DNA from 2 places in the Variovorax durovernensis genome. Region 1 is predicted to be linked to the other one. Evidence: predicted binding sites of a transcription regulator. Region 1 holds the regulator's gene; the other holds the start of a gene.
What was found. The regulator HrcA, encoded in region 1, represses chaperone genes, less so after heat shock. The targets are predictions, from matches to a motif close to TTAGCACTCNNNNNNNNNGAGTGCTAA.

Region 1 (8,402 bases):
CGCGGGCACATAGTGCGGGTTCGGCAGCATGCGCACATCGAACACGTAGTCGGCATCCAGCGGCACGCCGCGCTTGAAGGCGAACGACTCGAACACCAGCGTCAGTGCACTTTGCGGCGCCGAGATCAGCGACTTGATGTAGCTCTGCAGCTGCGCCGGCCGGATCAGGCTGGTGTCGATCACGTCGGCGCCGTCGCGCAGATCGGCCAGCAGTTCGCGTTCCAGCTCGATGGCCTGCATCAGCACGCGATGCTGCTCCGGCACGTCGGTGCGGCCTTCCTGCCGCGAGAGCGGATGGCGGCGGCGGGTTTCCGAATAGCGGCGCAGCAGCGCGTCGGTGGTGGCGTCGAGGAACAGCGAACGCAGCGAGATCCCGCCGTCGCGTCGCAGCGCCTCGAGCTGCTGCGGAACGATGGGCAGCGAGACGCCGCTGCGCACGTCCATGGCAATGGCCACGCGCGGCGTCTGCTGTTCGTGCTGTAGCGCGATGAACGCCGTCAGCAGCTCGGGCGGAAGGTTGTCGACGCAGTAGTAGCCCGCGTCTTCCAGCGCATGAAGGGCCACCGACTTGCCGGAGCCCGACATGCCGGTGATGAGGACCAGGTCGAGGTTCATGGCGTGGCCGCCGAAGTCTTGTGGCCCAGCATCTCCCGTGCGTGCGCTAGCGAAGTCTGCGAGACCTTCTCGCCGCCCAGCATGCGGGCGATTTCCTTGGCGCGGTTGTCTTCGTCCAGACGCGACACACCGCTCTCGGTGCGCGGGCCTTCCTTGCCGGCCGCCGCGGTCTGGCGCTTGGCCACCACGAGATGGTGGTCGGCGCACGCAGCCACTTGCGGCAGATGGGTGACGGCGAGCACCTGGCGGTCGCGGCCAAGCTGCTTCATGAGGCGCCCGACCGTCTCCGCGACGGCACCGCCGACGCCGGCATCCACTTCGTCGAAGATCAGCGTCTGCGCCGCGCCGAGCTGGCTGGTCGTCACGGCAATGGCCAGCGCGATGCGCGACAGCTCGCCGCCCGACGCCACCTTGCCGATGGCGCGCGGCGTGCTGCCGGTGTGGCCGGCCACGAGGAAAGCCACTTCTTCCAGGCCGGCGCGGCCGGGCTGCGCCAGCGGCTGCAGATCGACTTCGAAGCGCCCGCCCTGCATGCCCAGGCCCTGCATTGCCTCGGTGACGGCCTGCGCGAGGCGGGGTGCCGCCTGCTTGCGCGCCTTGCCGAGCGCCTTGGCTTCCTTCATGTAGGCCTGCTGTGCGCTCTGCTCGGCACGCTCCAGACCGTCGAGATCGCTTTGCGCATCCAGCGCCTGCAGCTCGGCTTGCCAGCCGGCCAGCAATGCCGGCAGGTCGGCCGGCGTGCGCTTGTAGCGGCGCGCGAGCGACATCCACAGGCCCATGCGCTCGTCCAGTTCGGCCAGGCTTTGCGGATCGGCTTCGGCGTCGCGCAGGTAGCCGTGCAGCGAATGGGCCGCGTCGGAGGCCTGTGCCACGCAGGAGGCCAGCACTTCGCCGAGGTTGCGGAATTCGGGTTCGATGTGTTCGCAGTTCTTCAGCAGCGTGGCCGCGCGCGAGAGCGCGGAGAGCGCGCCGTTGTCTTCGTCTTCCAGCGCCTGGCTGGCGCCCTGGGCCGCGTCGATCAGCGCCTGCGCGTTGGAAATGCGCGAATGGTTGGTCGACAGCTCTTCCCACTCGTCGACACCGGGCGCGAGCTTGGCGACCTCGGAAATCTGCCACTGCAGTCGCTCGCGCTCGCGCTGCAGCGAGTCTTGCGCCGAGCGCGCATGTTCGAGCGCGGAGAGGGCCTGCCGCCAGCCATGCCAGGCGGCGTCGAGTGCGTCGCTGCGCACGCCCGCATAGGCGTCGAGCAGGCCGCGTACGGCCTCGGGCCGGGTCAGGCTCTGCCAGGCGTGCTGGCCGTGGATGTCGAGCAGGCGGTCGCCGAGTTCGCGCAGCTGCGTGGCCGTGGCCGGGCTGCCGTTGATCCAGCCGCGGCTGCGGCCCTGCAGGTCGACAGTGCGGCGCAGCAGCAGCGCGTCGCCGGCTTCGAAGCCGCCTTCGTCGAGCCAGGCGGCCAGGGCCGGGTCGGCATCGAATTCGGCGCTCACGTCGAGCCGCTCTGCGCCTTCGCGCACCGCGCCGGCGTCGGCACGGTTGCCCAGCGCCAGCTGCAGCGCGTCGATCAGGATGGATTTGCCCGCGCCGGTTTCACCGGTCAATACCGTGAAGCCGCCGGACAGGTCGAGTTCGAGTGATCGCACGATCACGAAGTCGCGCAGTGCGATGCGTCGCAGCGCCATTCAGGAGCCTCCCTCGTTCCAATGAAGTTTCTTGCGCAGCGTGTCGAAATAGCTCCAGCCGCGCGGATGCAGGAAGCGCACGCGGAAGTCGGAGCGGCGCACCACCACGCGATCGCCGATCGCCAGCGAGGCGAGCGACTGCATGTCGAAATTGGCGCTGGCATCGCGCCCGCCCACCAGCTCGATGACGATCTCGTCGGCATCGGGCAGCAGCACCGGGCGGTTCGACAGCGTGTGCGGCGCGATCGGCACCAGCACCCAGCCCGGCACCGCCGGGTGCAGCAGCGGGCCGCCGGCCGACAGCGCGTAGGCGGTCGAGCCCGTGGGCGTTGCGATGATCAGGCCGTCGGCGCGCTGGTTGGCCACGAAATGCCGGCCGACCGACACGCGCAGCTCGACCATGCCGGAGGTGGCGCCGCGGTTGACGACCACGTCGTTCATGGCCAGTGCGTCGAACACCGAGGCGCCGTCGCGCATGACCCGCGCGTGCATCAGGCTGCGGTGGTCTTCCTCGTATTCGCCGGCCAGCATCGGGATCAGCGTGGCCTGGTAGTTGTCGAGCGGGATGTCGGTGATGAAGCCGAGGCGGCCGCGGTTGATGCCGATCAGCGGAATGCCGTAGCTGGCGAGCTGCCGTCCGATGCCGAGCATCGTGCCGTCGCCGCCGACCACCAGGCCGAGGTCGCAGCGCTGGCCGATTTCCTCGACCGACAGGGCCTCGTAGCGCGGATGGGCGGGAGCGTCGTCGGCGTCGTCCTCGCAGGTCGAGCGCTCGACGAACACCTTGCAGCCCTGGGATTCGAGAAAGGCGCCAATGCCTTCCATCACGCCGTCGCGCGCGTCGGCCTGCGCGCGGGCGCCGGAAGCCTGGTATTTGCCTATGAGGGCGACGTGACGGAAGCGAGAGGTCATATCTCACAAATTACAACACTAAAATCTTGCAATGCTGGACGACCGTGCCAAGTTGCTGCTCAAGACGCTCGTCGAGCGCTACATCGCCGACGGGCAACCCGTCGGCTCCCGCACGCTCTCGCGTTCTTCCGGGCTGGACCTGTCGCCCGCGACCATCCGCAACGTCATGTCCGACCTCGAGGCGCTGGGGCTGATCGCCAGCCCGCACACCTCGGCCGGCCGCATCCCGACGCATCGCGGCTATCGCCTGTTCGTCGACACCATGCTCACGGCCCAGCGCGAGCAGATGAGCCCGCCGGCGCTCGCGCCCGACCAGCCGCAGAAGGTGATTGCCAACGCGGCGCACCTGCTGTCGAACCTGTCGCAGTTCGTGGGGGTGGTGATGGCGCCGCGCCGGGCCTCGGTGTTCAAGCAGATCGAGTTCCTGCGGCTGTCCGACCGTCGCCTGCTGGTGATCATCGTGTCGCCCGACGGCGACGTGCAGAACCGGGTGATCTTTCCGGAGGCCGACTACTCGCAGTCGCAGCTGGTCGAGGCGTCCAACTACATCAACGCGAACTACGCTGGCCTGACGATCGAGCAGGTGCGCGATCGCCTGCAGTCCGAAGTCGAGAAGCTGCGCGGCGAGATCGCGGCGCTGATGCAGGCCGCCGTGCAGGTCAGCTCCGAGGTGCTCACGGAGGCGCAGGAAGACGACGTGGTGATTTCCGGCGAGCGCAACCTGCTCTCGGTAACCGACTTTTCCAGCGACATGGGGCAGCTGCGCCGCGCCTTCGAGCTTTTCGAGCAGAAGGCGCAGCTGATGCGGCTGCTCGACGTGTCGAGCAAGGCTGAGGGCGTGCGCATCTTCATCGGCGGCGAAAGCCAGGTGGTGCCGTTCGAGGAACTGTCCATCGTCAGCGCCAATTACGAGGTCGACGGGCAGGTGGTGGGCACTCTGGGCGTGATCGGGCCGACCCGCATGCCCTACGAACGCATGATCCAGATCGTCGATATCACGTCGCGTCTGGTGAGCAATGCGTTGAGCCATCGCAAATAGGCGCCGCGGCGCGAATAGAATCGTGGCGCGTGGGCCGTTAGCTCAGTTGGTTAGAGCAGCGGACTCATAATCCGTTGGTCGAGTGTTCAAGCCACTCACGGCCTACCACCATCCCCCGTATCTTCTGGATTCCGTGCCTCGCTATTTCAATAGCGCTGCTCCGCAATCCATGAACGTGCTCCGCAAATCAGCGGGGCGGCTTCGCCTTCCCCCGGCCTCTTGTCGATGCAGTCCGCCGCCATGGCCTCGGTCATGTGGCCGGGCAGGCCCTGCGCCTACCCGGGCTTTTTGGCCCGAAGCCGGTCTTGCTCGCCTTTGTCTTTCGCTGGCGACCGGGCGAGCGGCGCGTCTCGAACCGGGCGATTCGATGACAGGGCGTCATTGCTTGTGAGGCGGCCTCCAGCACAAAGGCTCGGGCGCTTGTCCGACTTTGAAACCCAGGGGGAGTAGTACTTTAGGTCGTCAAAATTCAAAAAGGCAGCCTGCTCCGCAGTCTGAAGACCAATAGTGCGTATCAAGAAGCTCGATAACCTGGCCGCCATCCGCGCGAAATTCGGGGTACCAGCACGCCGTGGTGGCGCAGTCGAAATCAATGGCCGGCGCGGTGTCATCACCGGGATGAGCGGGGATCTCGTGAAAGTGAAACTCCAGGGGACGGACGCTGGCCTGCCATTTCATCCGCACGAGATTACGTATCCCCAGTGTTGATCGGGGTTGTCGCAATGGTGGGCGCAAGCCTACAAATGGGCCGGACGAAGCGTGGAAAGATCCAAGGCAGGGAGCACTGAACACTGATACCTGCAAGCGGAATCTTGTGTGGAGGAATTTGCAATGCCGATGGATTTCCTGCGTCGCATTGAGGAGGCACCCTTTCCCCTCGCCGTTCTCGAGGAGGCTGACATTCATTGCGCGGCCGTGCTCGCCGCGGCGAACTTCATCGACGCGAATCTTCCGGTGCCTGGCGACCGTTCGAAACCCTCCGCCGTCATCCTGCGCATCACCCCGCAGGGTCGGGCAGAACTCAACCGGTTACGAAAGCAATGCACATGAAAAAGCCGCGTCGAGGGCGGCCGGGTGAATGCCGAGCTTCAACCCGTTCGCTCTAGGGGAAGCAGATCGGTGCCCAGCGTGCCCGGCTGGGCCGCAAGGTCCGACGCAAAGGTGAACGCCGGGCCCGCCCGGTGCTGCTTGACGTGGTACATCGCCCTGTCCGCCGCGCGCAGCAGCCGGGCCAGTGTGTCGCCGTCGTCCGGACGGCAGGCTATGCCCAGGCTCATGCCGACCGTGACGCTGCGGCCCTCGTACTCGATCGGCTGCGAGCCCGCCTCGATCATGCGCCGGGCCATGAGGCTCAGGGCCTCGCGTGAAGGCGTGCCGGGCACCAGCACCGCGAACTCGTCGCCGCCCAGCCTGGCAACCACGTCGTCCTTGCGCAATTGCTCGCGAAGCCGCTGCGCGATGGCGATCAGCACCTGGTCGCCGGCCGCGTGTCCGTGCGCGTCGTTCACGCCCTTGAAACCGTCCAGGTCGAGCAGCATCAGGGCGAACGGCTGGCCCTTGCCCAGCAATTCCTCGCCGCGGCTCTCGAAGCCGGCACGGCTGGCGGCGCCGGTCAGCGCGTCGGTGCCCAGGGCCTCCACCAGCTGCTGAGTGCGCGCGGTGAGCGCCTGTTCGGAGCGCAGCACCAGCTGCAGCCGCGAGCCCATGGCCACGGCGAAAACGATCAGCTCGGCCACCAGCGCGCCCTGCGACACGTTCATCTGGTTCGGTGCCCACTCGATCCATCCCCAGCTCGCGACCACGATGGCGCCGATGCCGGCCAGCAGCAGCGCCACGCCGAAGAAGTAGAGCACCGCCGGCCAGTAGCGCCGCCGCATCGCGATCAGCGCGCCGATCACCATCACCACGGTCGATGCAATCACCGAGATCTGCACCAGCCGGAACGTCATCAGCGGATGGGCGCCCCAGTTGGCATAGGGAATGGCCAGCGCGAGCGCGACCGTGAAGGCCTGCACCAGCCAGTCCAGCGGCGGCGCGAAGTGGCGCAGCCGCAGCAGCCGCCTGCCGAACTGCAGCTTGCAGATGGCCCACAGCGCCGGCCCGGCGGTGTAGGCGAAGCCGGCCGCCGCGGGCCAGTGCGCGAACGGGTAGCGCAAGGCGTGGCCGTTGATGCTGGCGAGGGCCAGCACGCCGCAGGCGCAAGACAGCATGTAGAAGCCGTACAGCCCCTCGCCGAACACCTTGAACAGGACCAGGCCGTACACCATCAGGCCGATCAGCACGCCGTAGGTCACGCCGTCGAACATGCGCTTGTCCTGCGTGGACTGCAGGTAGTCGGCCGGGTCCCAGACCGAAACGTCGTAGATGCGCGCGAATGTCGACTCGACCCGGAAGTACACGTTGTAGGTGCCCGGCCCGGGCAACCGGAAGCGCCAGGCCATCTGTTCGGACGCGGCCGGGCGGGTCGCCCAGGGGTAGCGCATGCCGGTGGTGACCGGGTCGGCCAGTGCGTGGCCGTCTTCGTCGTAGGGACCGTAGAAGCGCAGGTCATGCGTCGAGACCGTCGGCACCAGCATGAGCCACTCGCGCGAGGCGTCGGCGGGGTCGGCCAGCCGCATCTGCAGCTTGAACCAGAGCACGCGGTCGGATTCCTTGCCCCGCAGCGGATCGTCGGGGAAGGCGAATCTCGCTTCCTGCGGCGGCGTGCGCACCTGCTCGATGCCCAGCGACCGCGTCTTGTCCTCGAACACCTGCAGATGCTGCACGGCCGGCAGCCCGTTCGGCTGGTGCCGTATCTGCAGCGGCCCGCGCTGCGCATCACCGGCCGGCTGGGCGGCGGCGACGGCCGACAGGAACAGCGCGAGCGCGGCGGCCACCAGCAGGCGCCAGGCGCGGCGCGTGTCGGCGGTGCCGCATGGGAAGAGGCGGGACATCATGGGATGTGCGGCGGGAGGGGCGGGAAAAAAAGGCGGATTGTCGCCCGGGTGTGTATTTCCTGAGTTCTCCCGCGAGCCCCGACGCAAATGGACCAGCCACGATCCGCCCCCGCTCCAGGCGGCCCGGGCGCAACCCGTCAAGCCGGCGGTTTCTGCACCACGACGCCGTACCAGCCGAGCCCCCGGTAGCTCTCGTAGCCCGGCGTTGCGGCGAAAGACACGGTGGTGCTCCCGTCGGACGCGCGATAGAAACCGGTGCGCTGCCCCTGGGTCACCAGGCGGAACTGCTCGTTGAGCACGTCCGCCTTGTCCGAGCTCGCGATGATGCGGAACGTCGAGTCGACGATCATGCAGCGCGTGCGCCGCCATTCCTCGTCGCTGAGCCGCACGCCCTTGATGACCGCCGACGCCTGCGCGGCCCAGTCGAAGAAGATCACCAGGGCACCCAGCGGCCGGCCATCCACGGCGCCGCGCTCGCGGATCGCGGTGGCATACGTGGCGACATGCGCGTTCCCCAGCAGCGGCAAGGCTTCTATGTCGCCGGCCACGAAGTCCGCGCCTGAAGGCGTCTTCATCGCGTCCTTGAACCACCGCGCGCCTGCGATGTTGCGGCCGGTGGCCGAGTAGGCCTGCGGCCGGCCGTTCGCGACCACGGTGCCCGAGGCGTCCACGATCCACAGGTCGAGGTAGACGGTGTAGCTGTCCAGGATCACCGACAGCCGGCGCGACGCATGCTCGCGCGCCGGTGCGCCGCCATCGGCAAGGCACTCGACCACCGCGGAATCGGTCGCCCACCAGCGCACGTCGCACGAGCGCTCGTACAGGTTGCGATCGACGATGTCGATCATGTTCAGCGCGAGGTCCGTGCAGCGCTGCCCCTCGTGCGAACGCATCCGCTCGATCATGCTGTCGCCCAGGTCGGTGAGCTTCGACAGCGAGCCGGCGAGTTCCTTGTTGAGCGCGGTGGTGATGTCTGCGATGCGCGTCGACACCTGCTTGACCTGGTTGGCGACGACCGCGAAGCCCTTGCCCGCGTCGCCCGCACGCGCGGCCTCGATCAGCGCATTGAGCGCGAGGAAGGTGGTCTCCCGGTTGATGTCGTTGATGTCGGAGATTTTCCCGTTGGCAAGCTTCTTGACCTGATGGGTGAGTTCGACGATTTCCTGCGGATTCGACATGGCGTGGCCCTCGGGGTGGATAACAGGTTGTTTTCCACTGCCC
Region 2 (8,402 bases), 4.2 Mb from region 1:
GCGAGGGGAATTTCATCGATTCTTTGTTTTCAGCGGATGCCGGCGGTCCAGTCGATGGCCGCGTCGAACAGCATCCGGCCCGCGGGCGAAAGGTTGGTGAAGGTCTCGTTGCCGAGGAAGAGCATCACGCGGCGCGCCGGCGTGAGCGACTCGTAGTCCATGGTGGCGACGGTGGACGAGATCACGACAAGGTCCGGGCCGGCCGCCACCGAGGGCGAGGCCGACTGGTCCTGCAGCGTCACGGCAAAACCACGCGACTCGAGGTGCGCCTTGACCTTTTCGTCGACCGGAAGGCTGGGGCCGTCGCGCTGCACCAGCAGCACGACCTTGCGGCCCTGCCCCGGCAGCTCGGCGGATGATTTGGCGCAGGGTCTTCATGCCGATTGCTCCACCACGCTTCGCACTGCCGACGACGCATGCAACTGAAACAATCTGCTCGCGAGACACCGCGGAGCCGGCTTTGCCGGGCCGCCGGTGTCGCCCCCGGCGAGGGGGAAGGAGAAGCGACACGAAGTGCGCGAAGCCTGCGGGAGTTTCATTTCAGAACTCGAAAGTCGTGAGGAATGAGACTTGGCGCGCATCGCCCATCGAGATGAAATAGGTGTTCGCTGCCGACGGGTAGTAGGTCTTGTCGAACAGGTTCTTCACGTTCAGCTGGAACTTGACCTTCTTGCCGTACAGGCGCGTGTCGTAGGTGGCGAAGGCATCGACCGTGGTGTAGCCCGGCAGCACGAAGCTGTTGGCCGAGTCGCCCGCGCGCTTGCCGACGTAGTGCGCGCCGGCACCCATGCGCAGCCTTCCTTCGCCGCCGAAGACCTGGCCGAAGTCATAGACAGCCGAGAGCGACGCGGTCTGCCGCGCCACGTTCCAGAGCCGGTTGCCGGCGTACAGCGGGTCTTCCGTGGTCTTGGCGTCGATGTAGGCGTAGCTCGCGATCGCGCTCCAGTTCTTGCTCAGCTGGCCCGCAACGTCCACTTCCAGGCCGCGCGAACGGGCCGCGCCCGAGGTGCGCCAATCGGTGAGCTTGGTCACGTCGTTGAACTGCGAGACCAGCACGTTGCGCTTGTGGATGTCGAACAGCGCCACGGTGCCGGTCACGCCGCCGGGCATGTCGAACTTGGCGCCGAGCTCCCACGACTTGGCCTCCTCGGGCTTCACCGAAGCATCGAGCACGTAGCCGTTCGACAGCGGCGCGATGGTCGACGCCGGCTTGAGCGACTGGGTGTAGCTGCCGTAGAACGACACGGTGTCGGTCCACTTGTAGATCAGCCCGAGGCGCGGCAGCAGCTTGGAGCCGTAGGTGTCGGTGTTGACCTTGAAGGGCCGCCCGCGCCCCGCAAGCTGCGACCACGCCTGGTAACGCAGCGCGGCCACCGCGATCCAGCGGTCGCTCAGGTGAATGGAATCCTGGAAGAACAGGGACTGGTTGTGCAGCCTGTCGGTCTGGTCGCTGTCGCTCGCCGACACGGTGCTCGACGGCGCCTCGAGGCCGTACACCGGGAACAGGTAGCTGAAGGTGCTCTTGGTGGCCTGGCGCAGCAGGTCTGCGCGGTAGATCCTGCGGTACTCGGCGTCCCAGCCGAACTGCAGGTCGTGGCGCATGCCGCCCAGCTCGACGGTGCCGTCGACATATGCGGTGGCGTAGCTGTCGGTACTCAGCGCGCCGTGGGTGGCGTCGTTGCTGCGCGCGAGCGTGCCGCGCGTGGTGTTGATGCCGTTCACCCGCAGCTGGTTGGCGTCGTAGGTTTCCTGGTTGTAGCTGAGGTTCAGGTGTCCGGCCCAGCCGCCGCCGAACTGGTGGTCGACAGAGAGCTGGCCCAGGTGCGTCTCGCCGCGCATCTCGTTGGAGGGCTCGTCGAGGCGGCGCGTCCTGGGCAAGGCCAGCGGGCGCTGGGTGCGCGGGTCGAGCGCGGTGCCGCGGTCGAAGGGCGTGACGTACTTGCGGTACTCGTACCAGAGCACGGCCTGGGTGTCGTCGCCGTACCAGGCCAGCGAAGGCGCCACCAGCGTCTCGCGGTGCTTGCCGAAGTTGCGCCAGTAGTCCTCGTCCACATGGTCGACGATCAGCCGGTAGGCCAGCCCGTTCTCGCCGATGGGGCCGGTGGTGTCCAGCGTGGCGCCGCTGCCGTCGCGCCCGCCCGCATAGCCCGAGCCCAGCAGCGACAGGCTCGTGCGCTGGCGCAGCTGCGGCTTCTTGCTCACCACGTTGATCACGCCGCCCGGGTCCATCAGGCCGTAGAGCTGCGACGACGGGCCCTTGAGCACTTCCACACTCTCGGCCGCCGCGTTCATGCCGCGGCCCTGCACCAGCGGCATGCCGTTGTGCATGATCGAGCCGTCGCGGTTGCCGCCGAAGCCGCGCTTCATGATGGTGTCCTGCGTGCCGGCCAGGGTGTTGCCCTGGTTGATGCCGCTGACGTTGGTGAGCGCGTCGTCGATGTTGCGCGGGCGCTGGTCGCGGATGACCTGCGCGGGCACCACGTTCACCACCTGCGGAATCTCGAGCACCGGCGCGGTGGTGCGCAACGTGGAGGCATCGGGCGTAGGCTGGTAGCGGTCGTCGGCGTCCGCGGGTGCCGGTGCGGCGCGGGCCACCACGCGCACCGCCGGCAGCGTGCCGTCGGCATCGCTCGAATCGCCCGCCAATGCCTCGGGCGCCGCGGCGCTCTTGCGCAGCGTGAATTCACCCGCCCCGCCTTCCACCGCCTCCAGCCCGGTGCCCGACAGCAGCGCGGCAAAGCCCGCGCGCACGGTGTAGCGGCCTTGCAGGCCGGCGGAATCCAGCGCCCGCGTGCTCGCGGGGTCGAAGGACAGCGCAACGCCCGACGCCGCCGCAAAACGCCCGAGCACCGAGGCCAGCGGGCCGGCGTCGATGCGGTAGCTGCGCACCGACTGGTTCTGCGCGCGTGCGCCCTCGGCGGGGTCCGCGGCGGCGGCGATCGGCAGGGCCATCGTCGCTGCGAACAGGCACAGCATCGCCTTGCGAACAGGATGGGGTGATGAGGGGTGCGCGTGCATTCTTCGGAACTCCTTCGGCATTGATTGCGGATTCATGGCTCTCAATGGGTAGGCCGAACGAAATCGAAAAAGATGAAAGGCGGCGGCCGGAAAAATGCGCCGCAGCGCATGGCCGCATGCGGAATCAGGCGGGCACGAGCGACACCCAATAGCGCGTCAGGCCGCTCACGCGCACCGGAAACGCCCGCACGATGACAGCCAGCGCCTTGTCGGTGTCCATGACAGGAAAGGCACCCGACACCCGGATGTCCGCAATGGCGGGATCGCAGGCCAGCCGGCCTCGGTGGTAGCGCGCAAGCTCGGCGACCACGTCGCCCAGTCGCCAGTCATTGACGACCAGGCTGCCGTGCTCCCATTCGACGAACGCCGGGTCGGCCGGCCGCGGCGCATCGATGCCCTCGCCTGTGAAAGCCACCTGCTGCCCCGCCTCCAGCCGCACCACGTTGCCGGGCGCGTGCGAGGCGCGAACTTCGACGGCGTCTTCGAGCACGCTCACCACCGTGCGCGCGCCGTCGCTGCGCACCGTGAAGCGCGTGCCCAGCGCGAGGATTCGGCCATGCGGCGTTGCGACCAGGAAGGGGCGGCTATCGGTGCGCGCCGCGCCCGGCAGACGGCGGTGCTTTGCCGTCTCGGCCAGGATCTCGCCTTCGCGCAGGGTGACGAGCCTGTGCGTGGCGTCGATGGACACATCCACCGATGTGCGGGTATTCAGCTTCAGCAGCGAGCCGTCGGCCAGCGTGACGGATCGCTGCTCGCCGGTGCCGGTGCGGTAGTCGGCCAGCCATGCGCGCCAGCCGCCGTCGGTGCCGGTCGCCTGCCACGACAGGTAGGCCAGCGAGCCGCCGCCCGCCAAAACGGCAATGCCGCGCAGCACCCGGCGCCGGTCGGCATGCGCAGCGCGCAGCGTCGAAGCCGCCACGTGCGCCGGCACGCGCTTCAGCGTGGCCTGCATGGCTTCGAAGCGCTGCCACGCGAGTTGGTGGTCGGGGTGGGCGCGATGCCAACGGCGCCAGTTCTCGCGGTCGGCCTCGGTGGCATCGCCGGAGCACAGCCGGGCGTACCAGGCGATGGCCTCCTTGCGGACCTCGGCTTCGCTGCGCGGAGGCGCGCCGATGTCGGCGGGCGTCAGCTCGATGCCGGACTTCATCATCACGGCGCGAGCATGTAGCAATGCTCGAGCGCCTTGAGCATGTAGTTGTTGACCGTGCGCACCGTCACGCCCAGGCGGGCGGCTATTTCCGCATAAGTCAGGCCGTCGAGCTGCGAAAGCATGAAGGCCTGCCGCACCGGCGGCTTCATGCCGTCGAGCATGGCGTCGATGGCCACCAGCGCCTCGAGCACGATGGCCCGCGCCTCCAGCGACGGCAACTGGGGTTCAGGCAGCGCGGCGAGGGTGTCGAGGTAGGCACGCTCCAGTGCCCGGCGCCTGTGGAAGTCGACGACCAGCCCATGCGCGATGGTGGCCAGGTAGGCGCGCGGCTCCGCCGCGGCAACGGGCTCCCTCTTGCTCAGCAGCCGTACGAAGGTGTCGTGCGCCAGGTCGGCGGCATTGTGCGAGCAGCCCAGTTTCTTGCGCAGCCAGGCGTGCAGCCATCCGTGATGGTTGCTGTAGAGCGTTTGCACCTCGTGCTGAACTAACGCGGACTCGCCGGCCGGCATGGGTGGAATCTCCGCGCAGCCGCAACGACCGCGCTCGGTTATTAATACGAATGGTTCTCAATTGTACGCTTTTGCCGGATGCCTTCAACCCGACCGCGCTCACGCTGCCCTTGAAACGTCATCGATTGCCCTTATGATTAGCACTCGCTGCTGATGAGTGCTAACAAGCCTCGCTTCCAGTCGATGGGCTGCCGGCCTCCGGTCCGGCGCCCGACCACAAACCCGTTTCTTATCCATACATCCAGGAGATGCAATGAAACTTCGTCCTTTGGCCGATCGCGTGATCGTCAAGCGTGTTGACAGCGAAACCAAGACTGCCTCCGGCATCGTCATCCCCGACGCAGCCGCCGAGAAGCCCGATCAGGGCGAAGTCCTGGCCGTGGGCCCGGGCAAGCGCAACGACAAGGGCGAGCTGGCCGCACTGACCGTCAAGGTCGGCGACCGCGTCCTGTTCGGCAAGTACAGCGGCCAGACCGTCAAGGTCGGCGGCGACGAACTGCTGGTCATGAAGGAAGACGACCTGTTCGCGGTCGTCGAGAAGTAATTCAAACATCCCATTCGGAGTAATAAAACATGGCAGCAAAAGACGTAGTCTTCGGCGGTGAAGCCCGCGCACGCATGGTCGAGGGTGTGAACATCCTGGCCAACGCAGTCAAGGTCACCCTGGGCCCCAAGGGCCGCAACGTGGTGCTCGAGCGCTCGTTCGGCGCCCCCACCGTCACCAAGGACGGTGTGTCGGTCGCCAAGGAAATCGAACTCAAGGACAAGCTGCAGAACATGGGCGCCCAGCTCGTGAAGGAAGTGGCCTCCAAGACCAGCGACAACGCTGGTGACGGCACCACGACCGCTACCGTGCTGGCTCAAGCCATCGTTCGCGAAGGCTTCAAGTACGTGGCCGCAGGCATCAACCCGATGGACCTGAAGCGCGGCATCGACAAGGCCGTGACGGCCCTGGTCGAAGAGCTGAAGAAGGCTTCGAAGCCCACCACCACGTCGAAGGAAATCGCTCAAGTCGGCTCGATCTCGGCCAACAGCGACGAAACCATCGGCAAGCTCATCGCCGATGCGATGGACAAGGTCGGCAAGGAAGGCGTGATCACTGTCGAAGACGGCAAGTCGCTCGAAAGCGAACTGGACGTCGTCGAAGGCATGCAATTCGACCGCGGCTACCTGTCGCCCTACTTCATCAACAACCCCGAGAAGCAATCGGCGCTGTTGGACAACCCCTTCGTGCTGCTGTTCGACAAGAAGATCAGCAACATCCGTGACCTGCTCCCCACGCTGGAACAAGTCGCCAAGGCTGGCCGTCCCCTGCTGATCATTGCCGAAGAAGTCGAAGGCGAAGCCCTGGCTACGCTGGTCGTGAACACGATCCGCGGCATCCTGAAGGTCGTGGCCGTCAAGGCTCCTGGCTTCGGCGACCGCCGCAAGGCCATGCTGGAAGACATCGCCATCCTGACGGGCGGCAAGGTCATCGCTGAAGAAGTGGGCCTGACGCTCGAAAAGGTGACGCTGGCCGACCTGGGCCAAGCCAAGCGCATCGAAGTGGGCAAGGAAAACACGATCATCATCGACGGCGCCGGCGCTGCTGCCGACATCGAAGCCCGCGTGAAGCAAGTGCGCGTGCAGATCGAAGAAGCCACGAGCGACTACGACCGTGAAAAGCTGCAAGAGCGCGTGGCCAAGCTGGCCGGCGGTGTTGCCGTGATCAAGGTTGGCGCCGCCACCGAAGTCGAAATGAAGGAAAAGAAGGCTCGCGTCGAAGACGCCCTGCACGCTACCCGCGCTGCAGTGGAAGAAGGCGTCGTGGCTGGCGGCGGCGTGGCTCTGCTGCGTGCCAAGCAAGCCGTGGGCGACCGCGTCAAGGGCGACAACGCCGACCAGGACGCCGGCATCAAGCTGGTGCTGAAGGCCATCGAAGCCCCCCTGCGCGAAATCGTGAACAACGCCGGCGGCGAAGCCTCGGTGGTGGTGAACGCCGTGCTGGCCGGCAAGGGCAACTACGGCTTCAATGCCGCCAACGACACGTACGGCGACATGCTCGAGCTGGGCATCCTGGACCCGACGAAGGTCACCCGCACCGCACTGCAGAACGCCGCTTCGGTGTCCTCGCTGCTGCTGACGACCGAAGCCATGGTTGCTGACGCACCCAAGGACGAAGCTGCAGCCGGCGGCGGCATGCCCGACATGGGTGGCATGGGCGGCATGGGCGGCATGGGCATGTAATTGCTCGCCCCCAGGCTGCGCGGCACTTCGTGTCCGCTGCGCCTACCCCCTACCGGGGGCGACACCTGCGGACCGGCAGAGCCGGATCCGCGGTGTCTCGCGAAATGAAAGAAGCCCGGCTTGCGCCGGGCTTTTTTCATGGGCGGTCGTGATCGCTCTGCTACTGGAATTGCGCCTGCACCGCCTTGTAGAGCGCCTGGAAGCGCGCATGCCTCGTCCTGTGGACATCGGCTCCTTCGGTCGAGGCAACCAGCTGCTGCTTCACCGGCGGCAGTGCGCAAACCTCTGCCACCGAGCCCCCATCCGCCAGCCACGCCAGCCGGGCCGCTCCCAGCGCCCCGCCTGTCTCGCTGCCCGCATAGAGCGTGAGCGGAACCTGGAAGATGTCGGCCAGCAACTGCGCCCACCAAACGCTGCGTGCACCGCCGCCCACCAGCGCCACTTCGCGCAGCGGCATATCGGCCGGCAGCCGCAGGGTGTCGAAGCCGTCGCGCAGGCCGAAGCTCACGCCCTCGACCACGGCGTAGGCGATTTCCGCCGGCCCGTGTGCATGCGTGAGCCCGAAGAGAACGCCTTGGGCATTGGGGTTGTTGTGCGGCGAGCGTTCGCCTGACAGGTACGGCAGGAACAGCGGGCAGCGCTCGCGCTGCGCCAACGGCACCGATGCCGCCGCTTCGAGCAGCGCGGCCTCGTCGGCAAACTTGAAGGTCTTCGCGGCCCAGCTCACCGCGCTCGCGGCGGAGAGCATCACCGACATCTGGTGCCAACGCTTCGGCAACGCATGGCAGAAGGCGTGCATCGCCTGCGCGGGGTTCGGCAAGAAGCGGTCGGTCGACACGAACACCACGCCCGAAGTGCCCAGCGAGACAAAGCCCTGCCCCGGTTCGACCAGCCCCATGCCGACCGCGCTGGCGGCGTTGTCGCCCGCACCGCCCGCGATCTTCACGCCGCCCTGCAGGCCCCAGCGCGCCGCAAGTTCAGGCTTGAGCAGCGCCGAAACCTCGCTGCCTTCGACCAGCCGCGGCATGTGCGCGCGCGTCAGCCCGGTGGCGGCGAGCAGTTCGTCGGACCAGTCGCGCGCACCCACGTCGAGCCACAGCGTGCCCGCCGCGTCCGACATCTCGCTGACCGCCTCGCCGCTGAGCATGAAGCGCAGCCAGTCCTTCGGCAGCAGCACCCGCGCCACGCGTGCAAAGACTCCGGGCTCATGCTCGCGCACCCACAGCAGCTTGGGCGCGGTGAAGCCCGGCATTGCGAGATTGCCTGCGATGTCGCCGAACCGCGGCACCGCCCGCGTGAGCGCCTCGCACTGCGCACCGCTGCGCCCGTCGTTCCACAGGATCGCGGGTCGCAGCACCTCGCCGGCCGCGTCGAGCAGCGTGGCACCGTGCATCTGCCCCGACAGGCCGATGGCGCGCACCGCCGACAACGCCTCGCCGTGCGCCTCGCGCAGCTGCGCCATGACCTGCTCGAGCGCCTGCCACCACTGGGCCGGCGCC

Region 2: ACWV14_RS26430 (co-chaperone GroES) is a predicted target of HrcA. The motif match lies at 4,815-4,841, and genes of this name have one in related genera.

Annotation. Positions count from the first base shown of each region.
Region 1 is NZ_CDRNCW010000001.1:1,359,619-1,368,020, forward strand. It holds gene rapZ (RNase adapter RapZ) at 1-615, opposite strand, end outside; gene recN (DNA repair protein RecN) at 612-2,294, opposite strand; gene ACWV14_RS06395 (NAD kinase) at 2,295-3,206, opposite strand; gene hrcA (heat-inducible transcriptional repressor HrcA) at 3,238-4,245, shown strand; tRNA gene ACWV14_RS06405 (tRNA-Ile) at 4,277-4,353, shown strand; gene ACWV14_RS06410 (hypothetical protein) at 4,708-4,923, opposite strand; gene ACWV14_RS06415 (hypothetical protein) at 5,077-5,295, shown strand; gene ACWV14_RS06420 (diguanylate cyclase domain-containing protein) at 5,334-7,181, opposite strand; gene ACWV14_RS06425 (methyl-accepting chemotaxis protein) at 7,319-8,359, opposite strand.
Region 2 is NZ_CDRNCW010000001.1:5,557,163-5,565,564, forward strand. It holds gene ACWV14_RS26405 (PepSY domain-containing protein) at 1-16, opposite strand, end outside; partial or broken gene ACWV14_RS26410 (hypothetical protein) at 30-356, opposite strand; gene ACWV14_RS26415 (TonB-dependent siderophore receptor) at 541-3,018, opposite strand; gene ACWV14_RS26420 (FecR domain-containing protein) at 3,143-4,168, opposite strand; gene ACWV14_RS26425 (sigma-70 family RNA polymerase sigma factor) at 4,168-4,677, opposite strand; gene ACWV14_RS26430 (co-chaperone GroES) at 4,931-5,221, shown strand; gene groL (chaperonin GroEL) at 5,251-6,903, shown strand; gene xylB (xylulokinase) at 7,064-8,402, opposite strand, start outside.